DNA from 3 places in the Klebsiella sp. GFKo11 genome. Region 2 is predicted to be linked to each of the others. Evidence: predicted binding sites of a transcription regulator. Region 2 holds the regulator's gene; each other region holds the start of a gene.
What was found. Region 2 encodes Fur, which represses iron uptake genes when iron is present. Its sites were predicted from a motif close to ATAATAATGAGAACNACTATCAA; they were not measured.
Positions count from the first base shown of each region.

Region 1: the regulator Fur is predicted to act here: its motif matches at 6,921-6,943, upstream of sodA (superoxide dismutase [Mn]).
Region 3: the regulator Fur is predicted to act here: its motif matches at 6,268-6,290, upstream of AC07P6_RS00295 (TonB-dependent receptor domain-containing protein).

Region 1 is NZ_CM151369.1:6,230,747-6,241,521, forward strand. It holds gene cpxR (envelope stress response regulator transcription factor CpxR) at 97-795, shown strand; gene cpxA (envelope stress sensor histidine kinase CpxA) at 792-2,165, shown strand; gene AC07P6_RS29845 (MFS transporter) at 2,206-3,456, opposite strand; gene AC07P6_RS29850 (sugar phosphate isomerase/epimerase family protein) at 3,582-4,538, opposite strand; gene AC07P6_RS29855 (UTRA domain-containing protein) at 4,547-5,251, opposite strand; gene yiiM (6-hydroxyaminopurine reductase) at 5,480-6,154, opposite strand; gene sodA (superoxide dismutase [Mn]) at 6,226-6,846, opposite strand; gene rhaT (L-rhamnose/proton symporter RhaT) at 7,139-8,173, shown strand; gene AC07P6_RS29875 (metallophosphoesterase) at 8,208-10,295, opposite strand; gene AC07P6_RS29880 (oligogalacturonate-specific porin KdgM family protein) at 10,325-10,775, opposite strand, start outside.
Region 2 is NZ_CM151369.1:4,456,498-4,467,272, forward strand. It holds gene pgm (phosphoglucomutase (alpha-D-glucose-1,6-bisphosphate-dependent)) at 1-790, opposite strand, end outside; gene seqA (replication initiation negative regulator SeqA) at 823-1,371, opposite strand; gene ybfF (esterase) at 1,555-2,328, shown strand; gene ybfE (LexA regulated protein) at 2,462-2,755, shown strand; gene fldA (flavodoxin FldA) at 2,906-3,436, shown strand; gene fur (ferric iron uptake transcriptional regulator) at 3,728-4,180, shown strand; gene AC07P6_RS21625 (ChiQ/YbfN family lipoprotein) at 4,251-4,583, opposite strand; gene chiP (chitoporin ChiP) at 4,631-6,034, opposite strand; gene glnS (glutamine--tRNA ligase) at 6,480-8,147, opposite strand; gene nagE (PTS N-acetyl glucosamine transporter subunit IIABC) at 8,327-10,279, opposite strand; gene nagB (glucosamine-6-phosphate deaminase) at 10,593-10,775, shown strand, end outside.
Region 3 is NZ_CM151369.1:58,701-69,475, reverse strand. It holds gene selB (selenocysteine-specific translation elongation factor) at 1-1,505, opposite strand, end outside; gene selA (L-seryl-tRNA(Sec) selenium transferase) at 1,502-2,890, opposite strand; gene AC07P6_RS00300 (glutathione S-transferase) at 2,997-3,605, opposite strand; gene AC07P6_RS00295 (TonB-dependent receptor domain-containing protein) at 4,159-6,246, opposite strand; gene AC07P6_RS00290 (MurR/RpiR family transcriptional regulator) at 6,508-7,389, opposite strand; gene AC07P6_RS00285 (aldose epimerase family protein) at 7,426-8,298, opposite strand; gene AC07P6_RS00280 (sulfatase) at 8,308-10,035, opposite strand; gene AC07P6_RS00275 (PTS transporter subunit EIIC) at 10,049-10,775, opposite strand, start outside.

The DNA.
Region 1 (10,775 bases), 1.8 Mb from region 2:
CAGGCTGCAAACATGCGTCAGGGGGTGTAAAACAACGTAAAGTCATGGATTAGCGGGCCTTGATGACGTAATTTCTGCCTCGGAGGTATTTAAACAATGAATAAAATCCTGTTAGTAGATGATGACCGGGAGCTCACCTCCCTGTTAAAAGAGCTGCTCGATATGGAAGGTTTTAATGTGCTTGTCGCCCATGACGGGGAACAGGCGCTGGCCCTTCTTGACGACAGCGTCGATTTACTTTTGCTTGATGTGATGATGCCGAAGAAAAACGGTATCGATACGCTCAAAGAGTTGCGTCAGACACACCAGACCCCGGTTATCATGCTAACGGCCCGCGGCAGCGAGCTGGATCGCGTTCTTGGCCTTGAGCTGGGCGCGGACGATTATTTGCCTAAGCCGTTCAACGATCGCGAGCTGGTGGCGCGTATACGCGCTATTCTGCGCCGTTCCCACTGGAGCGAGCAGCAGCAAGTGACCGAAGCTGGTTCGCCGACGCTGGAAGTGGATGCCCTAAGCCTTAACCCGGGTCGCCAGGAAGCCAGCTTCGATGGACAGACTCTGGAGCTGACCGGCACCGAGTTCACCCTGCTCTACCTGCTGGCGCAGCATCTCGGCCAGGTCGTGTCGCGTGAACACTTGAGCCAGGAAGTGCTGGGCAAACGTCTAACGCCGTTTGACCGCGCTATCGATATGCACATCTCCAACTTGCGGCGTAAGCTGCCAGAGCGCAAAGACGGCCATCCGTGGTTTAAAACTCTGCGCGGACGCGGCTATCTGATGGTATCGGCTTCATGATTGGAAGTTTAACCGCACGCATCTTCGCTATTTTCTGGCTCACGCTGGCATTGGTGTTGATGCTGGTTCTGATGCTGCCCAAGCTGGACTCGCGCCAGATGACCGAGCTGCTGGAGAGCGAGCAACGTCAGGGCATCATGATTGAACAGCACGTCGAGGCCGAACTGGCGACCGATCCGCCAAACGACCTGATGTGGTGGCGTCGTCTGTTTCGTGCCATCGATAAGTGGGCTCCGCCGGGCCAGCGCTTGCTGCTGGTGACCAGCGAAGGACGCGTTATCGGTGCTGAACGCAACGAGATGCAGATTATCCGCAACTTTATCGGCCAGGCGGATAACGCCGACCATCCGCAGAAAAAGCGCTATGGTCGTCTGGAAATGGTCGGGCCCTTTTCCGTGCGGGATGGCGAAGATAACTACCAGCTCTATCTGATCCGCCCTGCCAACACGTCGCAATCAGACTTTATCAATCTGCTCTTTGACCGGCCGTTATTGCTGCTGATCGTCACGATGTTAGTCAGCGCCCCGCTGCTGCTATGGCTCGCATGGAGTCTGGCTAAGCCCGCGCGTAAGCTGAAAAACGCCGCCGATGAAGTCGCTCAGGGCAACCTGCGTCAACATCCGGAACTGGAAGCCGGCCCGCAGGAGTTTTTAGCCGCCGGGACCAGCTTTAACCAAATGGTGACCGCGCTGGAACGCATGATGACCAGCCAGCATCGTCTGCTGTCCGACATCTCCCACGAGCTGCGCACGCCGTTGACGCGCCTGCAGTTAGGCACCGCATTGCTGCGCCGCCGCAGTGGGGAGAGCAAAGAACTGGAGCGCATCGAAATGGAAGCGCACCGGCTGGACAGCATGATCAACGATTTGCTGGTGATGTCGCGTAATCAGGCTAACAACGCGTTGGTCAGCGAGACGGTAAAAGCTAATCAGCTTTGGGGTGAAGTGCTGGATAACGCCGCATTTGAAGCCGAGCAGGTAGGGAAATCGTTCACTGTGGAGTATCCGCCAGGGCCATGGCCGCTGTACGGTAACCCCAACGCGCTGGAAAGCGCGCTGGAGAATATCGTGCGTAACGCGCTGCGCTACTCGCATACGAAGATTTCAGTGAGCTTCTCGGTGGATAAAGACGGAATTACGGTGAACGTCGATGACGACGGTCCGGGCGTCAGTCCGGAAGATCGCGAGCAAATTTTCCGTCCGTTCTACCGGACCGACGAGGCGCGCGATCGCGAGTCTGGCGGTACCGGCCTGGGGCTGGCGATTGTTGAAGCCGCCATTCAGCAGCACCGCGGTTGGGTGAAAGCCGACGACAGCCCGCTGGGCGGTTTGCGCTTAACCATCTGGCTGCCGCTGTACAAACGTTCATAACGGACTTCCCCGGAATACCATTTCCGGGGAAGCTCAGATCTTATGCTGCCGCAGTTGTTGCCGTGAGTTTTTGCTTCTTAATCCGCTTAACCAGCAGCGTCGAGCAGACAAACCCCATTAAGCTGAACGCAACCATCACGCTAAAAACGTAGTTGTAGCCGGTGATGCCGCTGTGGGTGTCCAGCAGCCAGCCATACAGCGTATAGGCAAACATCGCTGGCATATAACCAATAATGCAGCCAAAGGCCATGGCAGAACCAGCATACTCACGCGGTGTACCAATCTCATCCATTGGTGCGAAGAAAATGGCGCGCTGCGAGAAAATAATCGCCCCAAATCCTAACGTTGCCGCCATTCCCACGTACACATTCATAGACTGATGGGGCAGCTGCATAAAGATAATCATGGCGATAGCAGAGATCAGGAACGTCCACTTCAGATAAACCGTGGGTGATTTGGCAACCTTATCAGCCAGCAATCCCCCAATCGGTCCACCGACCATTTTCAACGCATACTGGTTAATAATGCCGTACGCCCCAACCAACGCGACCGGCAGCATATAGATATCTTTCAGGAACGGGATAAAGTACGTCAGCCCGCAATAAGCGGCGTACACGAAGAAGATACCAAAAGCAGCCAGCCAGACATTCGGGCAGGATAAAATATGTTTAATGCCTTTTAACACTTCGATGTTGGCGCTGGCTTTTTCGCCGCCTTTTACTTTGTCATCATCGACAATAAAGTAAGTAATAACGCCCGCCGCCAGCGTGATTATCGTATAGAACAGCAGACCAGCCTGCATGCCCGCTTTTCCTTCGCCGAAATGGACAAAAACAAATAGCGCACCGGAGGCAACAATAACATCCACCACACCGCGTCCGGCCTCTAAAAAGCCAAACATACGTCCCTGCTCTTCTTGCGTACCGAGCAAGCGAACCGCTTTCAGCAAGACCGGCCAATAAACTACATCAGCAAAAAAGGCCATGGCGGCAAAACAGACCAGATACCCGGTGAAGGATGGCAAAGTCGATAAATACAGACCGCATAAACCAACACCGATTAAACCAAAGGGTAATAGTATCTTTTTAGAGTAACGATCTGCGATATATAGCGAGAGAAAAAGCCCTGCGGTCTGAACGATTGTATATACCGTAAAGCTTAGACCAATTTGCGTATTTGTTAATCCCCAGTCATTTTGCATTGGTACATAAAATACATCCTTCATGCTGGAGAGCTTGAATATTGTGCCTCCCCCCAAAATCAAAAAGCACAGCCGTGCCCATTTATTCATGAACATAATTCACACCCTCATTGCTGGTTGAGAGAAAAGCTCGATTAATCAAATGAATAACAAACCATACAGCTAACCATAAATAATGGCGCAGCCTGCATAATTCTTCACTACTTAATTACAAATTATTGGATATTTATAAATTCACCGCATAGATCACGAATGTATTTAATTTGCGCAAGGGCATGTTCTTTTTCCTGTGCCAGGCGAGCATCAACCAAATGAGTATCAGGCAAAGGGGTATAGCTCGCTTCTCGCCACGGGATCCAGGGATTATCACCTTCATCATCGAAACGAAATGCGGGCGCATAATATTCCACTTCTTCTTCAAGACCAAAGGAGAGGACTTGCGGTTTATCCTCGCCTAAAAGCAACAATGCCCTGAGCATCTCTTTCATTGGTAAATCGCCATACCCGGAACGACAAGCTTCATGCCCCCAGCCCTTTCCTTCTTTAATAATTCGGGCATCCTTGATATGTACCTGAGTAATTAATGGTGACATCACCTCTAATGCCGCAAGGGGTTGCTCATTGGCATTAATCATATTGCCAAAATCGAACAAAATGGAGAGGTTCTGCATACCGCTATTTCTCACCAGCGCCACCAGTTCATGGCCCTGCAAATCTTCATGCTGTTCAATCGTAAAGCTCAACCCACAATCATCAAACTGTGACAACCAGGCGATATCACTGGCAATTTTCTCCAGTACATCCTTTAGATAGCCTTCGTATCGAGGGTAGAAGCGCACCGAGGTTGCGCCGGTTGCCTGCGCGATGCGGATGGCGTCAGCCAATGTCTCCCGATCCGATGCGCTCGTTTCTATATGAACATCCAGACCATAGTTTGCCGCTTTTTCCTTAAAGCACTGCAATTGCTGGCTATTCATATTCTGTAGTGCTTGAGATTCACCATCTTCGACATGGACTTTTACCCCTTTTAATTCTTGTTGATGAGCAATATCCAACAAATCGCCAGGGAGAATACGTTCATAACGCATATTTAAATGAAAAGCATAAGCATGGAGATAGAGCCGTATATTTTTTGCTCGTTCAACAAGACATTCTCTATTCATATTTTCCATAATCTTTCTCATTCATCACGAATAACAAGTTCCACGGACTCAAGGCGCCAGTATTCAAAGTCAATCTGAACCACCTTTTTATCATGAGTCGCACGATGTTTTTCTACCAAAATACCGTAGGTATTAGGCGCAACCCCCAATTCCTTACAAGCCATTTCCGGCATATTGACCGGTTTAAAGACCATTTCTTTAATATTTAACACGTAACCAAACTCCTCCTCCCAGACTCTGGCAAAAGATTTATCTTCCAGTTTCTGGATAAAACCCGGAGCAATTTCAGCGTTAATATAAGACTCATGATAAAATACTTTGTGCTCGTCAAGGCCACACCACCCAGTAATAAGGTATTGTTTACCCGAAGCCTGAAAAACCTGATCAACATGGTGCGGAACGGTCTCAACGGCCTCTTTTGATAAATACCCCCAAAATGGATTGCGTCCCTGAGCTCGTGCTTCAGCATTAAAGCTTGAAAGTGATTTAGGGTTATAAATGAATCGCTTCGACGAAATAAACCAACCACTACGGTTTTTTCTAAAAATACGTGAGTCAACTTCAAGTTCAATAAGAACCTGACGTAAGGTCATACGCTTCGCATCCAACAACTCACAAAGTTCCCTCTCAGAAGGTAACTTTGCGCCAGCCGGTAAATTTTTCTCATTCAGCCAGCTTTCGAAGCGCTCTCTGAGGACATCAACATAGTTTTTCTCTTTCATATCGCCCAATCTGGTTTAAACCAATTTCCACATAAGATATTTGAGTGCAGGGAATACTCAAGTTTTTTTTCGTAACCGAGGCTTTTTTTGTGGACCAGGTAACAAGAATGGCTCTGAAGTACGTGGCCACAAACCTGTTGCCACGCTAAATAGATGAGGCAAAGCGTAGAGGAAAAGCAGGGGCGATCGGCCCCTATATGAGAAGAGAGAAACTAACGAGCGGGCGAGCTATTTCCCCCACAATCTCCGGGAATTGTCTTCGATCTGCCCGCTTAAACGCCGTTTCTGCATGGTACGGCTCCAGCTCACTGACAGCCCCGCAGCCGATAGCAGGCGATGGTACTGTTCATCATCAAACGGCATAGACCAGGCGATCGCGCCAGCCTCGTGCACGCTAACATCGCTTAGCCGGGAGACCAGCACCAGCGGCGTATCGCTGGATACCTTCCCGCCCGCCACCACCCGATACAACCAGCCGGTTTTGCCGCTGTTCTGCATCAGCTGCGCCATATCGCTGACGGCAAAGTGATAGTTGAGCTTAAAGCACGGCGAACGTGGCTGCGTCACCTGAATCAGCGCCTCTCCCCAGCGGAAGATATCGCCAATAAAGACGTTTTGCTCCGTCAGTCCCTCGGTCGAGAGATTCTCGCCAAACGCCGGGGCGCAGAACAGGTCCGCCTGCTGAGGCAGCTCGCGAGCCCAGTGGGCATAATGTTCACGCGGATAGTGGCACAGCGCGCGGTCCGGCCCGCCGTGAATTTTCTTCTCCGCCTGCTCATCGCCCTCAAGGCCGAGATCGCCGAGGGTTAATTCACCATCGACCTGAATTTTGCTTATTGCGCTCGGGCGGCTGCCGGGATAGTCGCGAATGCGCCCAATGTAGACATTTAGCGGATAGTGCATCTGCTGCTCCTTGCTGCGGACATAAAAAAAGCGAGTCATCAGACTCGCTTCTCACTCAGCACAATGCAACCTTATTTTTTGGCGGCAAAACGCGCTGCAGCTTCGTCCCAGTTAACCACGTCCCAGAACGCTTTGATGTAGTCCGGGCGACGGTTCTGGAATTTCAGGTAGTAAGCGTGTTCCCACACGTCCAGACCCACAATTGGGAAACCGGAAGCGCCGGAGATAGCTTCGCCCATCAGCGGGGAATCCTGGTTCGCTGTAGAAACTACAGCCAGCTTATCGCCTTTCAGCACCAGCCACGCCCAGCCGGAGCCGAAACGGGTAGCAGCCGCTTTTTCAAATTCCGCTTTGAAGTTATCAACGGAACCGAAATCGCGCTCGATAGCCGCTTTCAGGTCGCCCTGCAGCGTGGTACCGGTTTTCAGGCCTTTCCAGAACAGGCTGTGGTTAGCATGGCCGCCAGCGTTGTTACGCAGAACGGTTTTTTTGTCAGCCGGCAGCTGATCCAGTTTGGTGATCAGTTCTTCAGCAGACAGGCTAGCGAATTCCGGCAGGCTTTCCAGCGCAGCGTTGGCATTGTTAACGTAGGCCTGGTGGTGTTTAGTGTGATGGATTTCCATCGTCTGCTTGTCAAAGTGCGGTTCCAGGGCGTCATAAGCGTACGGCAGGGCTGGCAGTGTATAACTCATAATCATCTCCATTATTGTCGAGCGGCGGAAGGTGTTAATGCCGCGTAAGCAGTTGGTTCATTATAGTTAATTAAATGATATTGAAAACGCTTATCAATGCCGTATTTTTAATAAGGTTATAACAGACGGTTATACACGTGGTTTTGTGATGTAGAACAACGAATTAAGCTTCTGGTTGCCAAAGAAGGATGTTACGTGGCAACAGGCTGAAGGCAGTAAAACTGACCGATTTTTACACTCATCGGGTCGGAAAATGATTTATCCGATAAAAAAATAGATGAGGATAGAATCAATGAATCACGCGATTACGATGGGTATTTTTTGGCATTTGATAGGTGCGGCCAGTGCAGCCTGTTTCTATGCCCCGTTCAAAAAAGTTAAACATTGGTCCTGGGAAACCATGTGGTCTATCGGCGGGATTGTCTCCTGGCTGATACTCCCCTGGGCCATCAGCGCCATGCTGCTCCCTGATTTTTGGGCCTACTACGGCTCCTTTAATGCCTCCACGCACCTGCCGGTATTCCTGTTCGGCGCAATGTGGGGTATCGGCAATATCAACTATGGCCTGACCATGCGCTATCTCGGCATGTCGATGGGGATCGGTATCGCCATTGGCATTACGTTGATTGTCGGCACGCTAATGACCCCAATCCTCAACGGTCAATTCGATGTCTTAATTAACACCAAAGGCGGCCAAATGACGCTGCTCGGCGTGCTGGTTGCGGTGATTGGCGTGGGGATAGTCACTCGCGCAGGCCAGCTCAAAGAGCGCAAAATGGGCATCAAAGCCGAAGACTTCAACCTGAAAAAGGGGCTGGTACTGGCGGTAATGTGCGGCATTTTCTCGGCCGGTATGTCCTTTGCGATGAACGCCGCAAAACCGATGCATGAAGCCGCCGCCGCGCTCGGCGTTGACCCGCTCTACACCGCGCTGCCAAGCTACGTGGTGATTATGGGCGGCGGTGCGCTGGTCAACCTCGGTTTCTGCTTTATCCGCCTGGCAAAAGTGAAGAATCTGTCGATAAAAGCCGACTTCTCTCTGGCAAAACCACTGATCATCAGCAATATCCTGCTTTCCGCATTGGGCGGCCTGATGTGGTACCTCCAGTTCTTCTTCTACGCCTGGGGCCACGCCAGCATTCCGGCACAGTACGACTACATGAGCTGGATGCTGCATATGAGCTTCTATGTCTTGTGCGGCGGGCTGGTTGGCCTGGTGCTGAAAGAGTGGAAAAACGCAGGACGCCGTCCGGTTGGCGTACTGAGCCTCGGCTGCGTGGTGATTATCATCGCTGCAAACATCGTCGGCCTGGGAATGGCGAACTAATTCTTGCCCCTGCCGCATCGGCAGGGGCAAGGTTTTAACGCGCGGAGATTTCCCCCGTTTCGCTATTCAGGTGGAAATTTCGTGAAGGGTTTCCCCGCAGGTATTTATCGATAACGCTAAAAATACTGCCAAAACGCAGGCGGAAAATGGACTCGAAATCGCTATCCGCCATCACCGCTGAAGCCTCAGCAGGTAAGGACTGCGCCAGCGTGCGGGTTAGCAACTGATATTCGCGTAAGCGTTGCGCGGAAATATCGCGTAGCGCCAGCTCATCGGCATTGCGCAGGCGATAAAAATCCACCGCCAAATCAAAGCCGTTCCAGGATGCAAACTGATCCAGCGTCATGCCAGCATCCCGAGCCAAAGCTTGCGCTTTTTGCTGCGCCAACTGCCATGCTCCAGCATTTTTTTGCAGATAGATTTGCCCGATAGCCCTGACAGGAGGCTCATCTCCTTTAGCGCACACGGCACGATCGCTGCTCATCGGTACGGTCAGAACATCTTGCCAGGAGGTATGACTGCTCAACTGACTCAGCGTCAGCATTTCCGCGCCGTTCAGGCTAAAAAGCATCTGCCGAATTTCACACGGCCACTCTTCAGGAATAAAGCGCAGCCGGGTAAGCTCGGTGATGTGCCAGTTAGTAAAGTCATAATAATCCTTCGCCCCCAGCACCGCTTTGTTCCATAAATGCGCAGATCCTGTCGCTTTCAGATGCTCCCACTCTTGCTGATAATGTTCAAAAAGCTCATTAAAGCGCGGTACGCTGTCCAGGATAACGGTCTGAACATCAATTTCGCTACGGTTAGCGAAATTGAGGATTTTATACGCTGGAACATAGGCCGCCATGGAAGGTGCCTGAATGTTAAATAGCAGGCTGCCGTCAGGATATTTACGCACGCCGGTATCGTTAAAGTGCATATGTCCGCCAACGTGAACGCCAATACCCGTTTTCGCTAACGCATGGCTGGTATCCTCCTTCGGGGCTCGCTTCAACTGAAATTTGCCTTCGCCAAAGATGGACTCCAGATCGCTGGCAGCGCCGTTATCAAACTCCACCATCGGGAAATGGCTAAAGGTGATCAGCGTCTTGTTCTGCTCCTTTGCTCGCCTGGCAACGGACGTCATCCACGCCACGACCTGCTGCTTGTGAGTGAGCATTTTGTTGTAACCAGCATCACCTGAACCCGCGAAGTTTTTAGCGGACTGCGGATTCGCCATATCCGCATCCTCGCGCGGCACATAGACATTCGCATCAACGGCCAACAGCCATAGACCCGGTATCGGCTCAACAAGATAGCTGCTGTCAGCGACGGTAAAACAAGGGCCATAACCTGGTTGTCGATATGAACCTCCGGTTCCCTGGGCGCAAATCTCATATTGCCGCTGGCGGAAGTCGCTGGCCTGTTTTGCTTTGTCAAACGTGTAATCCTGCTGCCCGTAGGATGAATAAGGCGTTTCCCAGTAAATATCTTCAGGCAGCGGATCGATACCAAACGGAGCCATCATGTTCATGATGTACTCATAACCGCGGCTCACCATCTCCTCGCTGCAGATGGTTGGCAGTTCCGCACCTGTCGGGATAAGCGCGGTTTTCCCTTGATAGCCCGTACACTCTTTGGCGCCAAAACTAAAAATACGCTGCGTTTTTCCTCCCTGCCCTAAGAAATCCTCTTCTCCATCGGGTAAATCAAAGGGCCGGTTAGGATCATGATTGCCCGGTGTTGCAAAGAATCGCATGGCATATTTTTGCTCATACTCCTTCAGCAAGGTCACCAATCCACGGATATGCACAGACTGCCCGTCATCGCTAAAATCACCAGGAAGCGCGATCAGTTTGATCCCCTTTTTCCCGGCATCGTCCAGCGCCGCGCGCAGGGCAAAGTAGTTTTCATTGAATAATCGCGTTGACGTAAGCTGCGCATACATGGTGCGAATCATCGCATTCTGCCCACTTTTGCTATTCTTCAGCCCGCTAAATGCACCATCCTGAAATTCGCCGTACACATCATGAAAATGGATATCCGGCATAAATGCGACACGGTATTGATAATTTTCTGTAGCCGAAGCGACATGGCTACAGAGCATAAATGCCGCTATTCCGGCAATGGAAATTACTCTCATTACATCTCCTTATTTTTATCAAAAAATAATTAGAAGTTGTAGGTAATACCTACGCGATAACGCATCTCCCAGGCATCACGATAAGTTTTGCCATCTTTTTCATAGGAGCCATCATCATATGAAACATACCCTAATTCGACATACGGCACCCAGGTTTTGTTTCCTCTCCAGGCTACCGTCACATTATGCACATAGTCTTTTTCTTTACCGCGCAATGCCGGGTAGTCGGTATCGAATTTATATTCAAAATCGTAATCAAAAGAGACATCATAAATCCGATAACCAAGATATAAGTTTGCCTGCCAGTAGTGCTGGCTGGCTCTATCCGGGTCATACTCACGCTCATAGTCGCGGACAGCGTAGCGCAGCCGAAGCCCGCTGGAGAATGCGTCAGTCCAGTTATAGACGCTCTTCACACTAAACTTATAAGCCGTATCACGCTCCCCTGAATCCAGCGCGAAGGAGGGAGTGATGGAGAGA
Region 2 (10,775 bases):
GATCGACATTATCGTTAACGATAGTCAGGTTCAGCTTGTAGTACTCAGCAATGCGTTTCCAGTACTCAATACCGGAGCCACCAAGCGGATCAACACCCAGCGTCAGGCCCGCTTTCTGGATAGCCGCCATATCGACGATATCCGCCAGCCCTTCGATAAACGGCTGCACCAAATCCTGCTCTTTCACATGACCTGAGGCCAGCGCCGCATCAAGAGAAATACGCTTCACGCCCTGCAGGCCAGCAGCCAGCAGTTCGTTAGCGCGATTTTCAACAACTTTAGTCACGTTGGTATCAGCCGGGCCACCGTTCGGCGGATTGTACTTAATGCCACCGTCTTCCGGCGGGTTATGGGACGGAGTGATGACGATGCCGTCAGCCTGTGGGCCGCCTTTCTTGTTGTGCACCAGAATCGCATTAGAAATCGCCGGCGTCGGGGTGAAACCGTTATTTTCCTGAACGATGACATCAACACCGTTCGCCGCCAGCACTTCCAGTACGGAAATGAAAGCAGGTTCGGATAGCGCGTGGGTGTCCTTCCCGACGTAGCATGGGCCGGTGATCCCGTTCTTTGCGCGGTCTTCAGCAATTGCCTGGGCAATCGCCAGAATATGCTGCTCGTTGAAGTTGTGGCGCGCCGCGCTGCCGCGGTGGCCAGAGGTGCCAAACTTCACAGCATGTTCCGCATTGCCCACTTCTGGCTTCAGCACATAGTACTGGGCGGTCAGTTGGGCGACGTTAATCAAATCACTCTGTTGCGCAGGTTGACCTGCGCGCTTATCGATTGCCATTGCCTGATCCTTCTGGTGCAAAAGTTAAATGACTAGATCGTACCGCAAACCTTTTCGATCAATTCAGCAGGGAACTGCATTGACTGCATGATATGTTCAATCATGCTGCATTTGCGGCCGGTATTGGTATTTGTAATAACCCACCACGGCGTGCCCGGAACCTGCTTAGGTTTTGTCTGATTACCATTTTTCTGTAGCGTCCGCTCATCTTCAGCGAAATAGACGCGAGTGCGCCCATGCAGAGACTCGGTCGCCTCCGCAAAGCCTTTGCTGTCTAAGGAGTAGAGGGTAGTCAGAACCAGCATGAAACGGTTTACCGCGCGTTTTTGTTCGGCGTACTCATCAGATAGCAGCAGCTCGCGCATGGCGCGAACTTTATCCTTCAGAGGATTGGCGGGTTTCACTTCAACGACAGGCGTTGGCGCCGGAGCCGGAACGACTTTCGCTACCGGTGCGGCAGGCTGGGAAACGGCGGAAAACTTCAACATGCGCCGTAAAATGTCGGATGCACTCTCGCCAATATGCTTGGTGTGGCTGGCAATATAGCTATAGAGTTCATCATCAACTTCAATTGTTTTCATCTTAATCCAGTACGATATCTTTTCTGAATACAAGTTGTCGGGATTATAAGGACAAATCCCAACCGCGGATAGCGTCAAACCAGGATGGCGGTAAAACTCGGAAATCTTCCGGGTCTTGCAGCCGGATGGCAGAATGTCCAACATAATACCCTAACCCGACGGAGCGAAAAAAAGAACTTTGCCATGAAATTAAATAGCCGAGCGCAATCTGCACAGAATCCGCACAATAATCCCCCTATCGTCCTGGTCCATGGTCTTTTTGGCAGTCTGGATAACCTTGGGATCCTCGCCCGCGATCTGGTCGCTGACTACGATATTTTACAGGTCGATATGCGAAATCACGGTCTTTCCCCGCGCGCACCAGAGATGACCTATGCCGCGATGGCTCAGGATTTGATTGATACTCTCAATGAATACCAAATAGAAAAAGCGACCTTTATTGGTCACTCAATGGGCGGCAAGGCGGTCATGGCGCTGAGCGCGCTGGCCCCGGAGCGCATTGCGGGCCTGGTTGCGATTGATATTGCCCCTGTGGATTATCACGTTCGTCGCCATGATGAAATCTTCGCCGCCATCAATGCCGTGACCGACGCCCACGCGGCCACTCGCCAGCATGCAGCGACGGTTATGCGCGAACACCTTCATGAAGAAAGCGTCATTCAGTTCCTGCTGAAATCCTTTGTGGACGGTCAGTGGCGGTTTAACGTGCCGGTATTGTGGGAGCAATATGACAATATCGTCGGCTGGCAAACCATCCCCGCCTGGCCGCATCCGGCGCAGTTTATCCCCGGCGGTAACTCACCCTACGTAACCGATGCCTACCGTGAGGCTCTGCTGGCTCAATTCCCCCAGGCGCGGGCCCATGTGATTGCCGGAGCCGGACATTGGGTACATGCAGAAAAACCAGAGGCCGTTTTACGGGCAATACGCCGTTATTTGACCTCCATAGCCGCGTAACTGGCTAAAATCTGCCCGACCGCGCGGCAGAATGCCCGCGGTCGTTGGCGCAGCCCCTCGCCTGATGTATTATGGCGGGCTATCTGCGTCGGCTATGCCCGACAGCTTGTTTCCCCCGAAGTCACTCTGAATCATGGCAAAAGAACAAACGGACCGTACGACATTAGATTTGTTCGCAACCGAGCGTCGGCCGGGTAGACCGAAAACCAATCCGCTTTCACGCGACGAACAGCTGCGTATCAACAAACGCAATCAGCTCAAGCGCGATAAAGTTCGCGGTTTGAAGCGCGTTGAGCTGAAGCTCAATGCCGATGCGGTTGATGCGCTCAATGAGCTGGCCGAAGCCCGCAACATGAACCGCAGCGATCTGATTGAAGAGATGCTGATGAACCAACTGGCGGCCCTGCGCAGCCAGGATAAAGCCTAAAACCCTCAAAAAATAAGCTTTCATGTAGCAGAGTGTGCAGTCGGGCGTGATTGCTGTTTCCGCGCCCTTCTTAGTTCTGCTATCATTGCCCCTATCTGTGGGCATTTAAGTCCCTACCACATCATTAAGTTTCAAGAGGTTATTTTACTCATGGCAATCATCGGCATCTTTTTTGGCAGCGACACCGGCAACACCGAAAATATTGCAAAAATGATTCAAAAGCAGCTTGGTAAAGATGTTGCTGATGTTCGCGACATTGCCAAGAGCAGCAAAGAAGATCTGCAAGCTCACGATATTCTGCTGCTCGGCATTCCAACCTGGTACTACGGTGAAGCACAGTGTGACTGGGATGATTTCTTCCCGACGCTGGAAGAAGTCGATTTCGACGGCAAACTGGTCGCGCTGTTTGGCTGCGGTGATCAGGAAGACTACGCTGAATACTTCTGTGATGCGCTGGGTACCATTCGCGACATCATCGAACCGCGCGGCGCCACTATCGTTGGTCACTGGCCGACTGCTGGATATCATTTCGAAGCATCTAAAGGTCTGGCAGATGATGACCACTTCGTGGGTCTGGCCATCGACGAAGACCGTCAGCCAGAACTGACTAACGAACGCGTGGAAAAATGGGTAAAACAGATTTCTGAAGAGCTGCACCTCGAAGAAATCAAGAATGCCTGAGTCTAAACGGCGTTATCGTCAGATTTCGCCGAATTAATAGATAAAAGCAATCAAAGTTATAGCTACAAGTTTTTAACTTTTAATCACATATCTGTACAATGTCCTCTGATTTAACGAGGTCACGTGAAGCACTTTGTAGCCAGTGCCTCGTTTTTGACAGCATACAAGGCCCGATGCTTGCAGTTTTCATTTCACCATGGCAGTTCTATAATGAGACGCATTACATCGGGTGATTCTCTGTATTACTTCCGCTGATGGAAGTAGATCGTTTAGCAACAGGACAGATTCCGCATGACTGACAACAATACCGCATTAAAGAAGGCTGGCCTGAAAGTAACACTTCCACGATTAAAAATCCTGGAAGTCCTGCAGGAACCGGATAACCATCATGTCAGTGCGGAAGACTTATATAAACGCCTGATTGATATGGGTGAAGAGATTGGCCTGGCCACCGTCTACCGCGTACTGAACCAGTTCGACGACGCCGGCATCGTCACTCGTCATAATTTCGAAGGTGGTAAATCCGTTTTCGAACTGACGCAGCAGCATCATCATGATCACCTGATTTGCCTCGATTGCGGCAAAGTGATCGAATTTAGCGATGACTCAATTGAAGCTCGTCAGCGTGAGATTGCCTCCCGACACGGTATTCGCCTCACCAACCACAGCCTGTACCTGTACGGTCACTGTGCAGAAGGCGATTGCCGCGAAGATGAACATGCCCACGACGCGGTGGAAAAGTAATTCCCCGTTGCGTAAGCAGCAAAAAGCCAACCTGATGGTTGGCTTTTTTTATGGCTACGAAAAGTAAAAATCAGGGTTTCGTGTTGTTGCTACGAATCTCTTTCCAAATCTGGTCACAGCGCGACTGTACAGCCTGATCGTTACCGGTTTTACGCGCCTGGATACATTGCTGGTAATCCAGTACTCGCACGCTTTCCTGGGTGGCGAACTGCTGATGCTGCTTCTCTTGCTTCAGAACGTCTAATACGCTCTGGCAGGCTTCGACTTTATCTGGGTTACCTTCAGCAGTATTAATACAGGCGCTGTAGGCATCTTTTAACTTTGAATCCTCTTTCGGCGCTGGCGACTGCGTGCAGGCAACCAGACCTGCCGCCATAATAGCGACAAGCAATAGCTTCTTCATAATCGACCTCGGGAAATTGCGGCAGGCTCATGCCCGCCGCACTGGCATCAGAAAATGGTGAATGGAGCAATAACCATGAACTTCACGTCGCGCTCATCCTGGAAGATGTTGCCGTAGCCGCCGCTCCAGCTTGGGATATCGGAGTGGTTGTCGTATTGAGTAAAGTGCAGTTTAAACAGCGTACCCTTCGCACGTCCTTCCTGTACGGTGTACATCGCATCCAGGCTGTAGGCTGACTCTTCCAGACGTTTGTCAGGGTTGTAGTAAGCATCAGGAGAAGACATTTTTCCTGGTTTTGCATCCCATGCATAAACGTAGGACGCGCCGAAGGCCCAACCCGGCATATTCCAGTTCTTCATGTCATACATCGCCCCGAAGAACACCGCTTTTTCACCGTTGGCGTTGAAGTCAGAGCGGTTATCCCACCAGACATCGAGACGACCGTTAGATGAGGCGTAAGTCGGCGTCATACGTTGCAGGAAGTAGCCCTGCTGACCATCGGCTTTAACCCAGGTTCCTTCCAGGCGCAGGTCGAGAACATCGGCAACTTTATAGCCAAAGGTCAATGCCTGCAGCCAGGCGGTACCATCATAAATATCGTTCGCCCCGCCGTTACTGACTTTATCGCGAGTACCGTAGAACTGGTAGCTGGTGTTTAGCGGCGTGCCTGCGATATCAAATTTGTAGCTGGCCTTAGCGAAATACTGGTCGATGTAACCCTGTGCCTGGCCAAATGCGGCTTCCAGCACGAGGTCATTTTTAAAATCATACTTGGCGCCGAGAGAGTGGAGATAATCAACCTTGGTTTTCTTATCGTTCTGGTAGAACTCGTCCATTTCAATGTGCCACGGTGCTTTATATTCGTTTGTCCACATATAGGAGAAACTCAGCGCGCCCGTATCACCATAATCAAAGTTGGCACCGGCTTCAGCACCCTGGTAAGTACCCGGCATAAAGCTCCAGTGCGGAGCCAGCAATGTTTGACCGGTAGGCTGGATATAGCCTGCACGTGCCCATGCCGGGCCAAATTTAAATTTGGCGGCTGCTTTGTACAGACTGATCCCGCTCTTATCACCGGAATAGTCTTCATCGTAAGTTTTATTGCGCGAGGAGAAAGCGATTTCGTTCGGGTGGCCGCTGTCACTGCTTTCGCCCATTTCGATGGCGGTAAAGGCGGCAACATCAATACCGAACATGTCGGCAGCATAGCCAGACTGGAAATCCAGGTTGGCGTTCCAGGTGGAGTGAGAAAGGTTAGTTTTGTATTTGTCACCGTCGGTCACATCTTTACGGTCACGCTCACGCTGCCAATAATAGATGCCGCCGGTTAACGTTGAATCATCAATGAACCCTTCTGCTTTCGCATCCGGTACCATTGCAAAACCTGACAGTGCTGTCACACCGGCGATAGCCAGCGCCAGCGTACTACGTTTGCCACTAAACGTACGCATATGCATATCCTCTTTGACTTTTTAAAAACGCAGTTACCAAGGGCAACTAGCGAAAAAAAATAAAATAAAATAAAACTGCTAAAAAAGTGGAGCGGTAAAATCCGCATAACCACTGGGTATAGACTATTTTTCGTGACGCGAATTATCAATCTCTTTCGGTGACAAAAGATGAAGATTATGACAAAGCGCACATAATCTATGTCTTTTTGTTTCAGTCGTAGAAGTCATGCATTTGACGTGGAAGTGCTTGCTATATCAGAAAAAACAGGCGTAATGAAAGCGATTACATGTTTTTATAGTGGATGACCAAAGGGATAAACAGTCGTAATTTTTACAATCTGTAAACAAGATTAATTCGCATCGCGAAAATATGACAATTTAATCCCCTGATTCTGAAATAAAAAAAAACGCCGCTGTTTGCGGCGTTCTCATTGATGGCGGATAACTACGCGCCGACTTTCGCCCAGGTGTCGCGCAGACCAACAGTACGGTTAAATACCAAATTGGTTGCGGTTGCATAGCGGCTGTCGAGGCAGAAGTAACCTTCACGCTCGAACTGGTATGCTTTTTCAGGCTGCGCCTGCGCCAGGCTTGGTTCAGCAAAACCCTGCTTGATAATCAGCGATTCCGGGTTCATGACCGACAGGAAATCATCAGCAGCACCGGGATTTGGCACGCTGAACAGACGATCGTACAGACGAATCTCTACCGGCAGCGCATGTGCTGCGCTCACCCAGTGAATCACGCCCTTAACCTTGCGACCATCGGCCGGATCTTTGCTCAGGGTGTCAGCATCGTAGGTACAGAAGATAGTAGTGATATTACCTTCCACGTCCTTCTCTACGCGCTCGGCTTTGATAACGTAAGCATTACGCAGACGGACTTCTTTGCCCAGCACCAGACGCTTGTACTGCTTGTTCGCCTCTTCACGGAAATCCGCGCGATCGATCCAAATTTCGGCGCTGAATGGCACTTCACGGCTACCCATATCCGGTTTGCTCGGATGATTCGGCATCGTTACCTTTTCGCTGCCGCCCTGCGGATAGTTTTCGATAACCAATTTAACCGGGTCGATAACGGCCATCGCGCGCGGAGCGTTTTCGTTCAAATCCTCACGAATGCAGGATTCCAGCGAAGCGATTTCAATGGTGTTGTCTTGTTTGGTCACGCCGATGCGTTTGCAGAACTCACGGATGGATTCAGCGGTATAACCGCGACGACGCAGACCGGAGATCGTCGGCATACGCGGGTCATCCCAACCTTCAACGTGCTTCTCGGTCACCAGCTGATTCAGCTTGCGCTTGGACATCACGGTGTATTCGAGGTTAAGACGCGAGAATTCATACTGACGCGGATGCACGGGGATGCTGATGTTATCCAGCACCCAATCGTACAGACGGCGGTTATCCTGGAACTCAAGGGTGCACAGGGAATGAGTAATCCCTTCCAGCGCATCACTGATGCAGTGGGTAAAGTCGTACATCGGATAGATGCACCACTTGCTTCCGGTCTGATGGTGATCGGCAAACTTAATGCGGTACAGCACCGGATCGCGCATGACGATAAACGGAGAAGCCATATCAATTTTTGCACGCAGGCAGGCTTTACCTTCTTCAAAACCGCCGGTACGCATTTTTTCAAACAGCGCCAGGTTCTCTTCTACGCTGCGATCGCGATACGGGCTGTTTTTACCCGGCGCTTTCAGCGTGCCGCGATATTCGCGAATCTCTTCCGCCGACAGTTCATCAACATAGGCAAGGCCTTTGTTGATCAGCTCAACCGCATACTGATGCAGCTGATCGAAATAGTCAGACGAGTAGCAAACGTCCCCGGACCAGTGGAAACCTAACCACTGCACGTCGTTTTTAATCGACTCAACGTACTCGATATCTTCCTTCACCGGGTTGGTGTCATCGAAACGCAGGTTGCATTGACCCTGGTAATCCTGGGCGATACCAAAGTTCAGACAAATAGACTTCGCATGGCCAATGTGCAGATAACCATTCGGTTCCGGTGGAAAACGGGTATGAACAGTGGTGTGCTTACCAGTAGCCAGATCTTCATCGATTATCTGACGAATAAAGTTAGTCGGGCGGGCTTCTGCCTCACTCATCGCGGGTTCCTCAAAGCGTAAACAACGTATAACGGCGTATGATCTTATAAGCCGAAGAGGCTGACAACCTTTAGTTACGCAAAAAAGGTATCAAACGGAAATATTGAGGTTATTTGCACTAAAAAAAAGCGGCGCAGATTTCGCTGCGCCGCTTGAGGCATAAACTCTACTCAGGAGCCTTACTTGCCTTTAATTTCGTACAGCGGTGTCTGACCTGCTACAACCTTACCAGTTGCCTGAATAACCAGCGCGCTGTAGTCGTCGCTGTTGCTGCACACCACCGGGCTAATCATGGAGCGCGCATTAGCGTTCAGGAACTCAAGATCCAGTTCCAGAATCGGCTGACCCGCTTTCACTTCCGCGCCCTCTTCCACCAGGCGTTTAAAGCCCTGGCCGTTAAGCGCAACGGTATCAATACCCATATGGACAACGATTTCCGCGCCATTTTCAGTTTCCAGGCAGAATGCATGGTTGGTGTTAAAGATCTTCACCACCGTGCCAGCAGCCGGAGCAACAACAATCTTGTCCGTCGGTTTCACCGCCACACCGTCGCCGACGGCTTTGCTGGCAAACGCTTCGTCCGGAACCTGCTCAAGAGCCACAATGTCACCGGTAATTGGCGAAACCAGCGTTTCCACGGTCTTCGCATTCGCCACGGCCTGTGGTTTAGCAACTGATGCAACAGGTGCGCTATGAGCAGAAGAGGCAGATGTCGCAGCAACCGGGCCACGCGCAACCACTTTCTTCATTTCATCACCAACGGATTCAGCTTTCGCACCCACGATAACCTGAATGGTCTGTTTGTTCAGTTTAACCACACCCGAAGCGCCCAGGCGCTTACAGGCCGCATCGTTAACCAGTGCAGAGTCTGCAACGGTCAGACGCAGACGAGTAATACACGCATCAATCGCTTTCAGGTTATCCGTACCGCCAACCGCTGCGATGTAGTTGGTTGCCAGTTGAGTCAAACCTTCTTCGGTATTGCTGTTTGCTTCCTCAGTCACCACGTCATCGGTTTTATCTTCACGACCCGGCGTTTTCAGGTTGAACATACGGATAACCGCACTGAACAGCAGGAAGTAAATGACGAAGAACACCACGCCCATAACAATCAGCATCCAGACGTTTTTACTGGCTGCTGGCAGGCTGTACATCAGAACATAGTCGATAGCACCTGCGGAGAAGGAGAAGCCCGCATGGATGCCCAGCGCTGTCGCAACGAACAGGCTGATACCGGTCAGGATGGCGTGCAGGAGATACAGCAACGGCGCCAGGAACATGAACAGGAATTCCAGCGGCTCGGTAACACCGGTCAGGAATGCGGTAATTGCGACAGACAGCAGCATACCGCCGACCATTGGACGACGTTCTTTAGGGGCCGCGAAGTACATCGCCAGCGCAGCACCCGGCAGGCCGAACATCATGATCGGGAAGAAGCCGGACATGAACATCCCCGCCGTGCCGTCACCCGCGTAGAAGCGGTTGATGTCACCGTGGAATACCGCACCTGCGGCGTTAGTGAATTCACCAATCTGGAACCAGGCAATGGTATTCAGAACCTGATGCAGACCGGTTGGGATCAGCAGACGGTTGATGAAACCGAAGATACCAGAACCCAGCGCGCCAGCGCCGACGATCCATTCTCCGCCTGCATGAATGGCGTTCTGCACCGGAGGCCATACATAACCGAAGATAGCCGCCAGCACCAGACAGAAGAAGCCAGTAGCGATTGGTACAAAGCGTTTGCCACCAAAGAAGCTCAGGAAGTCAGGCAATTTGATGCCCGACCAGCGGTTGTAAGTCGCACCCGCCACCAGACCAGTAATAATACCCGCCAGGACACCCATGTTAATAGCAGGGTTAATGGTGACCATCGCTTTGGTCAGGACGAAGTAACCTACTGCACCGGCCAGCGCTGCTGCACCCGCGCTGTCTTTAGACCAGCTGGAGGCAACACCGATAGCAAAAATCAGCGCCAGGTTATCAAAGATTGACCCGCCCGCCTGTGCAATGAACGGTATGTTAAGCAGATCGGGCTGACCGAATCGCAGCAGCAGCGCGGCGACTGGCAGCACTGCAATAGGGAGTTGTAACGCCCTACCGAGTCGCTGAAAAAAACCTAAAATATTCATCTTATTCCCCCTATGAGACCCCGATAAGGCTCATTCAAAGCCACTTTATTATTGTGTAACTTGGTTAAATTTTTAACTTACCTGCAAAGTGTCTGAAAAATTAATTCGTCTCGCAAATTAAATGGGCATTTTTTGTGACAATAGTCACCAAATATCGTATTAACCCCCGCCTTTTACTGGCTAACAACGAAAACTTATTTTATTATTCAAAAAATCAACACGGATTGACCCCAGCCGACGCAGTTACTGCAATACTCTTAATAGTATGCTGGCGCCAATCCGCCAGGTTCTAATTTAACTATAGAGGTGAACAATGAGACTGATCCCCCTGGTAACAGCTGAGCAAGTCGGTAAATGGGCTGCCCGCCACATCGTTAATCGCATCAATGCGTTCAATCCTACGGCGGATCGTCCGTTTGTACTGGGTCTGCCAACCGGCGGCACCCCGCTGACGGCTTACAAAGCGCTGGTTGAGATGCACAAAGCAGGCCAGGTC
Region 3 (10,775 bases), 2.0 Mb from region 2:
AGCCCGGCGACCCGCTGCCAGATGGCCTGCTGCTCGTCGGTAAAGCCCGCTTTATGCTCCGGCAGATGCAGCCAGCCGTGATGGCTGTGAACAATACCGCTTTCGCGCATCTGCTCAATCAGCAGCAGCACCAGCGCTTCATCTTCCATCGGCAGCGCAATACGCCGCAGACGTTCGCGGCCCGGACCCGGCTCATCGCGATGCTGATCGTGATAACGCGCCAGGGCGTCGAGCAGCTTCCGCTGCCAGCGTGCCGCCAGCGGAGCGCTAAGCAGACTGTTCCCCGCCTGGAGATAGTCAGGACGGCTAATCAGCGCATTCAGGCCCTCGTCGCTGAGCTGACGCGCCCAGGCGAAATCATCAAGGCGAACCGCATCGCGCTGCAGATGAATATCCAGCGCCTGAACGTCATCGTCCTGCGCGGCTGCTAGCGCATGCAGCCACTGTAAATATTCCGGCTTACGCTTGCCCCGGCGCGGTGGATTCAGCGCCACCACTCGCGCACCGGCTAGCGTCAGGCGAGCGGAAATATCGCGCAGCACCAGACGGTCGTTATCCGCCAGACGCAGCGGCGTATCCAGCACCAGCTCCGCCAAATCGCCCTCCAGCAGCGACACGCGCCCGGTAATATGGCTGGCGGCATGATGGATATGCAGCGGCTGCCACTGGCTCAGCGGCGTGTGGCACTGAAGTTCGACAATCACTCGTTCAGAGGCTTCCGGCGGCTGCACAGAGAGCAGCCAGTCGCCGCGATTCAGCGCCTCTTTTTGCGCATCGCCAGCGATATTCAGAGCGATGCGTTGACCGGCCCACGCTTGTTCGACCGGCTGATTCTGCGCGTGCAGGCCGCGCACGCGCATCGGTTTATCTACACCGGTCAACCACAGCGTATCGCCGATGTTAACCTCGCCGGAAAGCGCTGTCCCGGTGACCACTAGCCCCGCACCTTTGACGGTAAACGCGCGGTCGAGAGCCAGACGAAAACGCTGATGCTGCGGATGCGCCCGCGCACTGAGCTGAAGTAAATGCTCGCGCAGCTCGGCAATGCCCCGGTTTTCCGTGGCCGCTGTGGCAAACAAAGTAGCATCGGTAAAGCCAAATTCCGCCAGCACTGCATCGATTTCCGCCCGTACTTCCTCTACCCGCGCCGCCTCAACGCGATCCGCTTTGGTTAGCGCAACGGTTAGCGTCGGCTTTCCCGTAAGCTGGAGGATTGCCAGATGCTCGCGCGTCTGTGCCATCACGCCATCGTCGCAGGCCACCACCAGCAGCGCGTGATCGATGCCGCCAACGCCGGCCAGCATGTTGGACAAAAACTTTTCGTGGCCGGGAACGTCGATAAATCCCAGCACCCGTCCGTCAGGTTGCGGCCAATAGGCGTAGCCCAGATCGATAGTCATCCCGCGCGCTTTCTCTTCCGGCAGGCGGTCGGCGTTGATTCCGGTAATCGCCTGTAGCAGCGTGGTTTTGCCGTGGTCAACGTGTCCGGCGGTGGCAATAATCATCTCAATAACATCTCCATAAACCGGGTTTCTTCCTCAAGACAGCGCAGGTCCAGCCACAGGCGACCGTCATAAACCCTACCGATCACCGGCACGGGCAACAGACGCCAGCGGGCCGCCAGAGCCTCCAGTTGGCTGCCGCGACCATCGCGCGGGGTAAAGGTTAGCGCCGCGCTGGGTAAACGGTCCACCGGCAGCGACCCGCTACCAATTTGCGACAGGCACGGCTCAACCCGTAGGTCAAAATCAGCATAATGCGCCGCCAGTACGGACAGTACGCGCTCGCCCTGCTGGCGAATCTCATCCGCCGGGCGGGTCAGCAGGCGCAACGTCGGCAGCTCGGCGGCCAGTTTTTCCGGGTGTAGATAGAGGCGCAGCGTGGCTTCCAGCGCCGCGAGGGTCATTTTATCCGCCCGCAGAGCACGTTTCAGCGGATGGCTTTGCAATTGCGCAATCAGCGCCTTTTTGCCGACAATAATCCCTGCCTGCGGGCCACCCAGCAGTTTATCGCCGGAGAAGCTCACCAGGCTGACGCCTGCGGCGATCAGCTCTTGTGGCATCGGCTCTTTCGGCAGGCCGTAGTGACTTAAATCGACCAGCGATCCGCTGCCAAGGTCAACCACCACCGGGATTTTCAGCTCGCGGCCTATCTCGGCCAGCTCGGTTTCATCGACGGCTTTCGTGAAGCCCTCGATGCTGTAGTTGCTGGTGTGCACCTTCATTAACAGGCCGGTATTTTCATTGACCGCCTGACGATAATCTTTGGCATGGGTGCGGTTGGTGGTCCCCACTTCATGCAGGATACAGCCCGCCTGGCGCATCACGTCGGGAATGCGGAACGCACCGCCGATTTCCACCAGCTCGCCGCGCGATACCACCACCTCGCAGCCGCTAGCGGTCGCCGCCAGCATCAGCAACACCGCAGCCGCGTTGTTGTTGACGATACAGGCATCTTCCGCGCCGGTTATCCGGCAAAGCAGCTCAGCCAGCGCCCGGTCGCGGTGACCGCGTCCGGCATCGTCGAGATCGTATTCCAGCGTGACCGGCGCACGCATCGCCTGAGCAACCGCCTCAACCGCCGCCTCCGCTTGAATGGCGCGGCCCAGATTGGTGTGCAATACGGTACCCGTCAGATTGAAAACCGGGCGCAGCGCGCTCTGCTGCGTCTGCGTTAATCGCCGCGTGGTTTCCTGCAACCAGTCATCGCTCCAGCCGGGTAGCGCCTGGCTCTGGCGGATGTGCTCTCTTGCTTCTTCCAGCATCTGGCGCAGCAGCGTCACCGTCTGGGAGTGACCATATTGCGTCAGCAGCGTGGAAAATGCGGGTTCGCGAAGTAGGCGATCGATGGCCGGAAGCCGGGTGTAAAGCGCACGAATCTCGGTAGTCATGAATGGGCCTGGCGGTAAGTTATTTTCCCCCCTCCCGACGGGAGAGGGAGTCAACAAATAAGCGGTGATTGTAACGCCTCCGGGCAGAAACTGTTACCTGCCTGGGTCAACTCCTCGGCGGTTCGGTGCGCGCAAAGCTGGCGCGCTGAAAGAGCGAATCCACCAGCCTGACCAGCTTAGGGCGGGTGGCGCACCAGCCCGGCGCGACGCGGCGAAAGTTAAGGTAAGCGATAGCGCAGGCCGCCGAAATGGTCGCCAGGTTGACTTCATCCGAGCGTAAAGTCCCGTCACTCGCATAGCCTTCCAGCGCATCCAGACCGCGCGCGACCTTTTCCCGTTGGCGTAGCAGTTCGCTTTCAGACTGCTGCGCTGCCGGGCGCGTTTTCTCTCGCACCAGAGCCAGTGCGGCTTCCATAACGCCATCAGCCAGCGCCTCAAGTTGACGCATTTTCAACGCGGCTTGTGGCTCCGCTGGCAGCATATTCGGCGCGACGCCGAGCTGCTCCAGGTATTGCGCGATAATCTGCGAATCGTACCAGCATTCACCATCGTCGGTGACCAGCGCGGGCACTTTCCCCAACGGGTTATACTGTGCTACGCCATTGACGTCGTTGTAAGGGAATTCGTTGACGAACTCGAAGGGAATATCTTTTTCCAGCAGAATGACGGAAATTTTGCGCACAAAGGGACTTGTATAGCTGCCGATCAGTTTCATTGCCTGCTCCTTTCGCCAACAAAAAGGTAAGTATGGTGCAGGCTGCGGTAAAAAACCGCGAAGCAAAAGGAAATTCCGCGAGCCCCGGCGCATTTCCCGGAGGCGGCGCTTGACGCGCCTTGTCCGGGCTACGGGTCCGCAGACGGTTGTGAACTAGGTAGCCCGGTCAGCGCAGCGCCACCGGGACGAAACAGCGCCAATGCATCAGCCTCGGGACATTTCCCGGAGGCGGCGCTCGACGCGCCTGTCCGGGCTACCGGCCCTCAGACGGTTGTGAACTAGGTAGCCCGGTCAGCGCAGCGCCACCGGGACCAAGCCGCGCCGATGCATCAGCCCCGGCGCATTTCCCGGAGGCGGCGCTTGACGCGCCTTGTCCGGGCTACCGGCCCTCAGACGGTTGTGAACTTGTAGCCCGGTCAGCGCAGCGCCACCGGGACCAAGCGGCGCCAATGCATCAGCCCCGGCGCATTTCCCGGAGGCGGCGCTTGACGCGCCTTGTCCGGGCTACGGGTCCACAGACGGCTGGAAACCTGTAGCCCCGACTTGTTTACGGTTAGAACTGATAAGCCACGCTGGCGCGGAAGCTCCGCCCCGGTTCGTAGTCCGCGCCCAGTACGCCATAGCTGTTGCGCGAGGTGTGGGATACATAGTTTTTATCAAAGATATTGTATAACCCCAGGCTTAAGGTCAGGCCATCCAGCGTACCGGAAGTCGGCGCCCATTCAACCGCCAGATCGTTCACGCCATAGCCGGGCTTTTTCGTTTCCGCATCTTTATAACGTGTGTAGAACAGCGAATTCCAGTGCATAGCAACATCATATTTCGGCAGCAGATACGTCAAACCAACGGTATATTTATCACCGGTATCACGCCCCAGAATATCGCCATATTTCGCGACGCCTTTGACCATCAATGGTGACTTATAATCGGTGCTGATATGGGAATAGCTGAAACGGGTAATAATATCGTTTACCGCATAATTTACCGACGCTTCATAACCATCGACAACCGCATTACCGGCATTGAAACGCTCCGTGAGTTCAGAAACGCCGGGAACCGCCGTCTGGACGATAAGATTGTCGTAATGCGTGCGGAAATATTTGCCGACAATACTGAGTGAGTCGTCTTGCGCAATGAGGCCGCGATGGTCGAAGAAAATCCCGACCTCTTTGTTATCACCCGTTTCCGGATCGAGCTGGTTTTTCTGGTTAAACTCGCTGGAATTCACGCGGATTGACTCCGTGGTATCCGGCGCACGAAACAGCTCCGTATAGTTAGCAAATAAGCCAAAACCGGATTCAAAACGATACTCGGCGCCAAAGGCTTTGGAGAACTCAGTGAACGTCTGATCCTGATCGCCCAGCATATCGGCCTGGTAATGATCGTAGCGGATCCCCGGCGTGAGCGTCAGCCCGCCAAACTGCACGGCATTTTCCAGATACCCGGAGTTGCTGGTCCCCTTTTCGCCGTCCCAGGAGGCAGTTTTTCGGCCGCTGGAATACTGGTAATCATCACGGTGGTTTTTGGTCTGGAACCATTCGTAGCCTACGCGTAGCGTGTGGCCAAAAGCGCCGGTCTGGAATTCTGAGCGGTTATCAACGTTAACGCCCCAGGTTTCCACATTGTTCACCCAACCGCTATCCAGACTATTCCAACGCTTTTTAACGCTGGCGCTCGCTTCGCCGGAACGAATCGCTGCGGCCATATTTTTATGCGGCTGGCTGCGATCGAGTTCATTTTTGGTGTGATAGCCAGCGACTTTCAGATCGATCCAGCCGCTACCATCAACCGCTTCATAAGCGAGGGTTTGGGTTTCGCGGATGAAGTTTTGTGCCGTGTAGTCCTGGAAATTCGCGGTGGTCGTCGGGCGATAAGAGAATTCTGCGCGGAACGGATATTCGCCATCCGATTTTACGCGCTCAGCCGAGGCCTTTATTTTCTGCCCTTCAAAAAGATCAACGCCAGCCTTGAATAAATAGCTCTTATCTTTGCCATCTGCGCCGATACGCGTGCCGTTGCCGCTCTCACCGTAGTCGTAATCGCTGCGGCTAATATAGCCCAGCAGGTCAACGCGATCCGCTACCCGCCCAAATAGCGTCAGCGAATTAGACCATTCGTCGTTATTGGTGTCATAGCCGGTTTTTACCCGAGCGCCAAAGCTTTCGCCCGGCCGCAATAAATCAGATGCATCAACAGTGGTGAATTTCACCGCGCCGCCCAGTGCTCCAGAACCATTGACCACAGAGTTCGCACCCACTGAAACGTCAACCTGCTTTAATAACGCCGGGTCAATTAATAAATTACCGCCATGGTGAAAAAGGTCGCCCATCTGGCGCGCACCATCAATGGTGACGTTAATGCCTTTATCACTCACGCCGCGCATATAGATTTGCTGATTGAATCCGTTGGTGCCCCCAACGTCAACGCCAGGAATATCACGCAGAATATCTTTGATTAGCTCCGGCTGACGGGCGGCGATTTTATTCGCGTAAACGCTGGTTTCTTTTGGTGTGCTTTTAACCGATGCCACAACTTTAATCGTCTCAGCATCCTCAATTTTATTATCCGTTTCGGCAAATACCGGCGCGCATAACAGCACGGTTGCGCCAATTAATAATTTCTCACGTCCATATGTGGACATACTCGATCCCTCACAATGTGAATAAAAGTGAGAATCATTTTCATTATTAATTGCAATAAGTTAATCTTACTTACAAAACTTTACTGATTAAGCCAATATATTCGCCATGAACAAATAATTAATTAATATATTTTTTAATTAATTATTCACGCAAGGAATATTTAAGCAAGAAGATTAATACGCTGTCAGTAAATAACAAACAAGGAGAATCATAGGATTACCCGCCGGATTATTTTTGCCTGCGGGTTTTAAACAATATGCTTACTCTGAAGATTCGCGCTTAATACGCTCTTTTATCAATAGTTCTTTAATCGACAAACCGGTAACGCCGCTATCGCGTAAGTTGTGGCGGGTAATTTCGGTGCACAGGAATTCAATGATAAACAGCTGAGCAATACGCGTTGAGATGGAATCACCCTGCATCGGCCCCGCTTCGCCGCTGGTCAGCCAGAAGGTGTTCGCCAGCTCAGTGAGCGGAGAATGAGGGCTATGAGTAATTGCCAGCGTCCAGGCTCCCTTCTTTTGCGCAAGACGGAAGGCGTTAACCACCTCCGGCGTTTCCCCGGAGTGCGAAAAGGCCACCACCAGATCATCGGCCTTCAGGTTTGCCAGCTTTAAGGTCATGGTGAAGCGATCGGTAAAGGCTTCGGAATCAATCCCTAAGCGGTTCATCTTATCCCGCGCTTCCAGCGCCGCCAGCCCCGATGCGCCAAAACCGACAAACATCACCCGTCGCGCGCTTAAAAAGCGCTCGACCACCGGTTTGACGATTTTCATCTCCAGCAGGCCGATGGTTTCCCGGGTTGAGGTTTCAATGGTGAGCGCGATTTTTTGCGCCACGTCGTTGCGCGAATCATCAAGGAAAATATCCGGCGACGAAGGCAGCGATAAATCGCTATCGTCCAGCAGCTCGCGCTTCAGATCCGCTTTCAGGTTCAATAGCCCGGCGTAACCAATTTTCTTGCAAAAACGGATGATGGTGGCTTCGCTTACGCCAATTTCCAGCGCCAGCTTTTTCACCGGTAGCTGCACCACCTGCGCCGGCTGTTGCAGGATATAACCCGCTATTTTGCCGTCCGTTTCCCCGAGGTTACTGAGAATATTGGCGAGGTAGACGCGTACGTTTTTTTTATTCACACTCACTGTGGGCTCTCCTGACCGCGCGTTAAGTCAGGTAGTTTAGCCCGCTTGCCGTTCGCTGTCTGCCGGGAAGCTTAGTGAGAGCTGATGGTGGTGCGTTTCCCCCGCCGCCAGCCACTCAATGCCGCGCTTATGGATTATTTGCCCATCAAAATGGGGATCGTCGGTGGTGCCGTTGAGCGGCTCCACGCACAGCAGATCCGCACCAGGAACGCCCCATAGCGCCAGCCATTTCTGGCTGCCGGAAAAGGCGATTTGTTCCCAGCCATCCGGGGAGCAGACCGCCCAGCGATTACCCTCTCCCAGCGCAAAATAGACCGCGCCTCCGGCAAAGCTATCCGGCGACAAGATAAACGCCGAGACGTCCGGCGCGTCGTCGGGGATCGCCAGCGTGCGCCGCACCGTCGCAAAGGGACCCGCACAGACGCGATCGAAACGCACCTGCCAGCCCGGCTCGCGGGCAATCGGCAGCGCGAAGCCGGGATGCCAGCCCAGCGAGTAGCCCCAGGGCTGGCTGTCCTCGTTAATCACCGCCCAGTCTACGCTGATGCCATCGTCATTTAGCCGCCACGTCAGGCGTATGCGCCACGCAAACGGCCAGACCTCGCGCGTTTCAGCGGTGTCGGAGGCCTCAAGGATCAGATGAGTGGCGTCCTGCGACACGCAGGTGAACGTCTGGTGGCGCAGAAATCCGTGCGCGGTAAGTGGAAAAAAACGCTCGCCCTGCCATAAGCCATTGTGGATGAGCTGCCCCACAACAGGAAACAGCTGCGTCGCCGAGTTGTTCCATACTCCCGCCTGCGGTTGCCATATCCAGCTGCGCTGGCGATGGTTATCCCACAGCTCGCTTAGCTCCGCGCCAACAGCCTGCACCACCATACGGAAACGCGCATTTTCCAGACGCCACTCCATGTGATTCTCCTAAGCCGTGCGCAGCAGCAGCCGCGTCTGATAGACCATCGCCCGATGCTTGTCGCCGGTAAACAGGCGGTCAATCAGCGTGAAGATATCAGCCTCATCAATCACTTTATCCTCAGCAAGGTCCAGCGTCTGTGAATCGCTGTTGCGCATGAGGAACGCCAGCGCTTCCGCGACGCCCGGATGCCCGCAGGTATAACCCGCCGTTGATTCCTGCTGGCACACAACGAACTGCTGGTCGCGTTCGGGCGACAGAGATCCCAGGTCGAAACGCGTATACAGATCCGGCGGCGCATCATGCTGGCGCATCACTGGGATTATCGCGCTGGCATAATGCTGAGATAGCGCGCTATCGGTGACGGGGTGCAATTGCCGCGGATCGTTTTTGACATCGAACAGCTTGTCGCCAAAGCGCCACGGGTTGAGATAGCCGAAGGTGGCAGGGATCTGCATCACCTGCACGCCCTGGGTGAAATCAAAGCCGGGGTGAATACGAATATCTTTCAGCTCGTCGATTTTAAACGGGCTGTCGATGCGCGTTGGCATCAGCGTGTATTCGTACAAATGCGCTTTATCCTGCTCGCGCGGGCAGCGCATATAGACGTAATCGCCGTCGGTGATATTGATATGCCCGCCAAAATAGCCGAACAACGCGTAGTCGCGAATGGCTTCATCGCGCTCAACCGCCGGGCGCAGCGGCTGCCCGGTCATGGTTGCCGGGCGCGGGACGTCAAAGTACTCCAGCAGCGTCGCCGGGATATCAATGGTCTGGGCCAGCGCCTGGCGCCGCACGCCTTCAGCCTGGCAGCGCGGGTCGCGAATAAAGAACGGCGTATTGGCGATTTCGTTATACACCGGCATGATATTTTTGCCCCACCACTGATGTTCGCCCAGCAGGAAGCCGTGATCGGTGCAGACGATAAACAGCGTATCGTCCCACAGGTCCAGCGCCTTGAGCTTATCCATCACCTGACCGAGATAGTCGTCGCACATGGTGATCAGCGCCTGGTAGAACTTGCGCACCTTGTCGTCGTCTTCACCGCCCGGCGCGCCGCAGTAGTAAGGCACCCAGCCGTCAAAGTCACCCGGTTTGCAGCCATACTGCGCGAGGTATTTTTCCGGGACGAAGAACGGTTCATGCGGGTCGAAACACTCAATTTGCAGGAACCAGTTTTCCTGGTCCCGGTTGGTTTCAAGGAACTCCATCCCGGCGCTGATGGTGCGATGGGTAAAGTGCTCCTCTTGCGTCGGCATCGCCGTGCGGTTGATTAAGTCCTGGGTCATGCGCCCTGCGCGGCGGCGGCGGGTCTCTTCATCTTCATTGCCCTGCCACTGGATCAGCGGCTTCTCCACCTGGCCTTTCCAGCAGTCTCCCTCCTGACCGCGAATAAATTCGAACGTCGAGTAGCGGGTATGGTAGGTGGCGCCGCCGTCGCGCCAGTAGTGTTTATGGTCGGTCACCATGTGCGTGTGGACACCGTGCTGGCGCAGGGCCTGCATCGCAGAGAAGTCGAACGGCTCCAGCGGCCCCCAGCTACGGTGCAGAAAGTTGTAGCGCCCGGTATGCAGCTCGCGACGCGCAGGCATACAGGGCATGCTGCCGACGTAGAAGTTGTCAAACTGCGCGGATTCCTGCGCCAGGCGCGTGAAGTTCGGCGTTATCGCATCCCCGCCGTAGGGCGCAAGGTGATTGCGGGTCAGGGTGTCAAACATCAACATAACTGCTTTCATAAGACTGCTCTCTTTATGAACCGATAAATTCTTCGACTTCGTTTTTAATCAGCGTCACATGTGGGCCATAAACCACCTGTACGCCCTGGCCGCGAATAAATGCGCCTTTACTGCCGAACTGTTTGAAATCATCCAGCTTGACCTTTTCCGCATCGTTGACGGTGATCCGCAAGCGGGTCGCGCAGCAGTCCACATCAACGATGTTGCCCCGACCACCCAGCGCCTCAACGATACCGGCGGCGCGATTGTCGCTTTCAACACTGACCGTCGACGTCTCTTCGCTTTCATCTTCACGGCCCGGCGTTTTCAACTGACGCCATTGAATGAGGAAGCGGAACGAGAAGTAGTAGGTGCAGAACATCACCGCGCCCAGCGGGAAGATGTAGATCCAGTTAGTTTTGGCATTGCCTTGCAGCACGCCGAAGAGCAGGAAATCCACCAGTCCGCCGGAGAACGTCTGACCAACGGTAATTTCCAGCATATGGGAGAACATAAACGCAAAGCCGGTCAGGACGATATGCACCGCGTAGAGCAGCGGCGCGCAGAACATAAAGGCGAACTCCAGCGGCTCGGTGATCCCGGTGACGAATGCGGTCAGGGCAGCAGAGAGCATCAGGCTGGCGACTTTCTTTTTGTTTTCCGGCTTCGCACAGTGATAGATAGCCAGCGCCGCGCCCGGCAGGCCAAACATAAAGTCGGCAAAGCGTCCCGCCATAAAGCGTGACACGCCGATGTAGTAC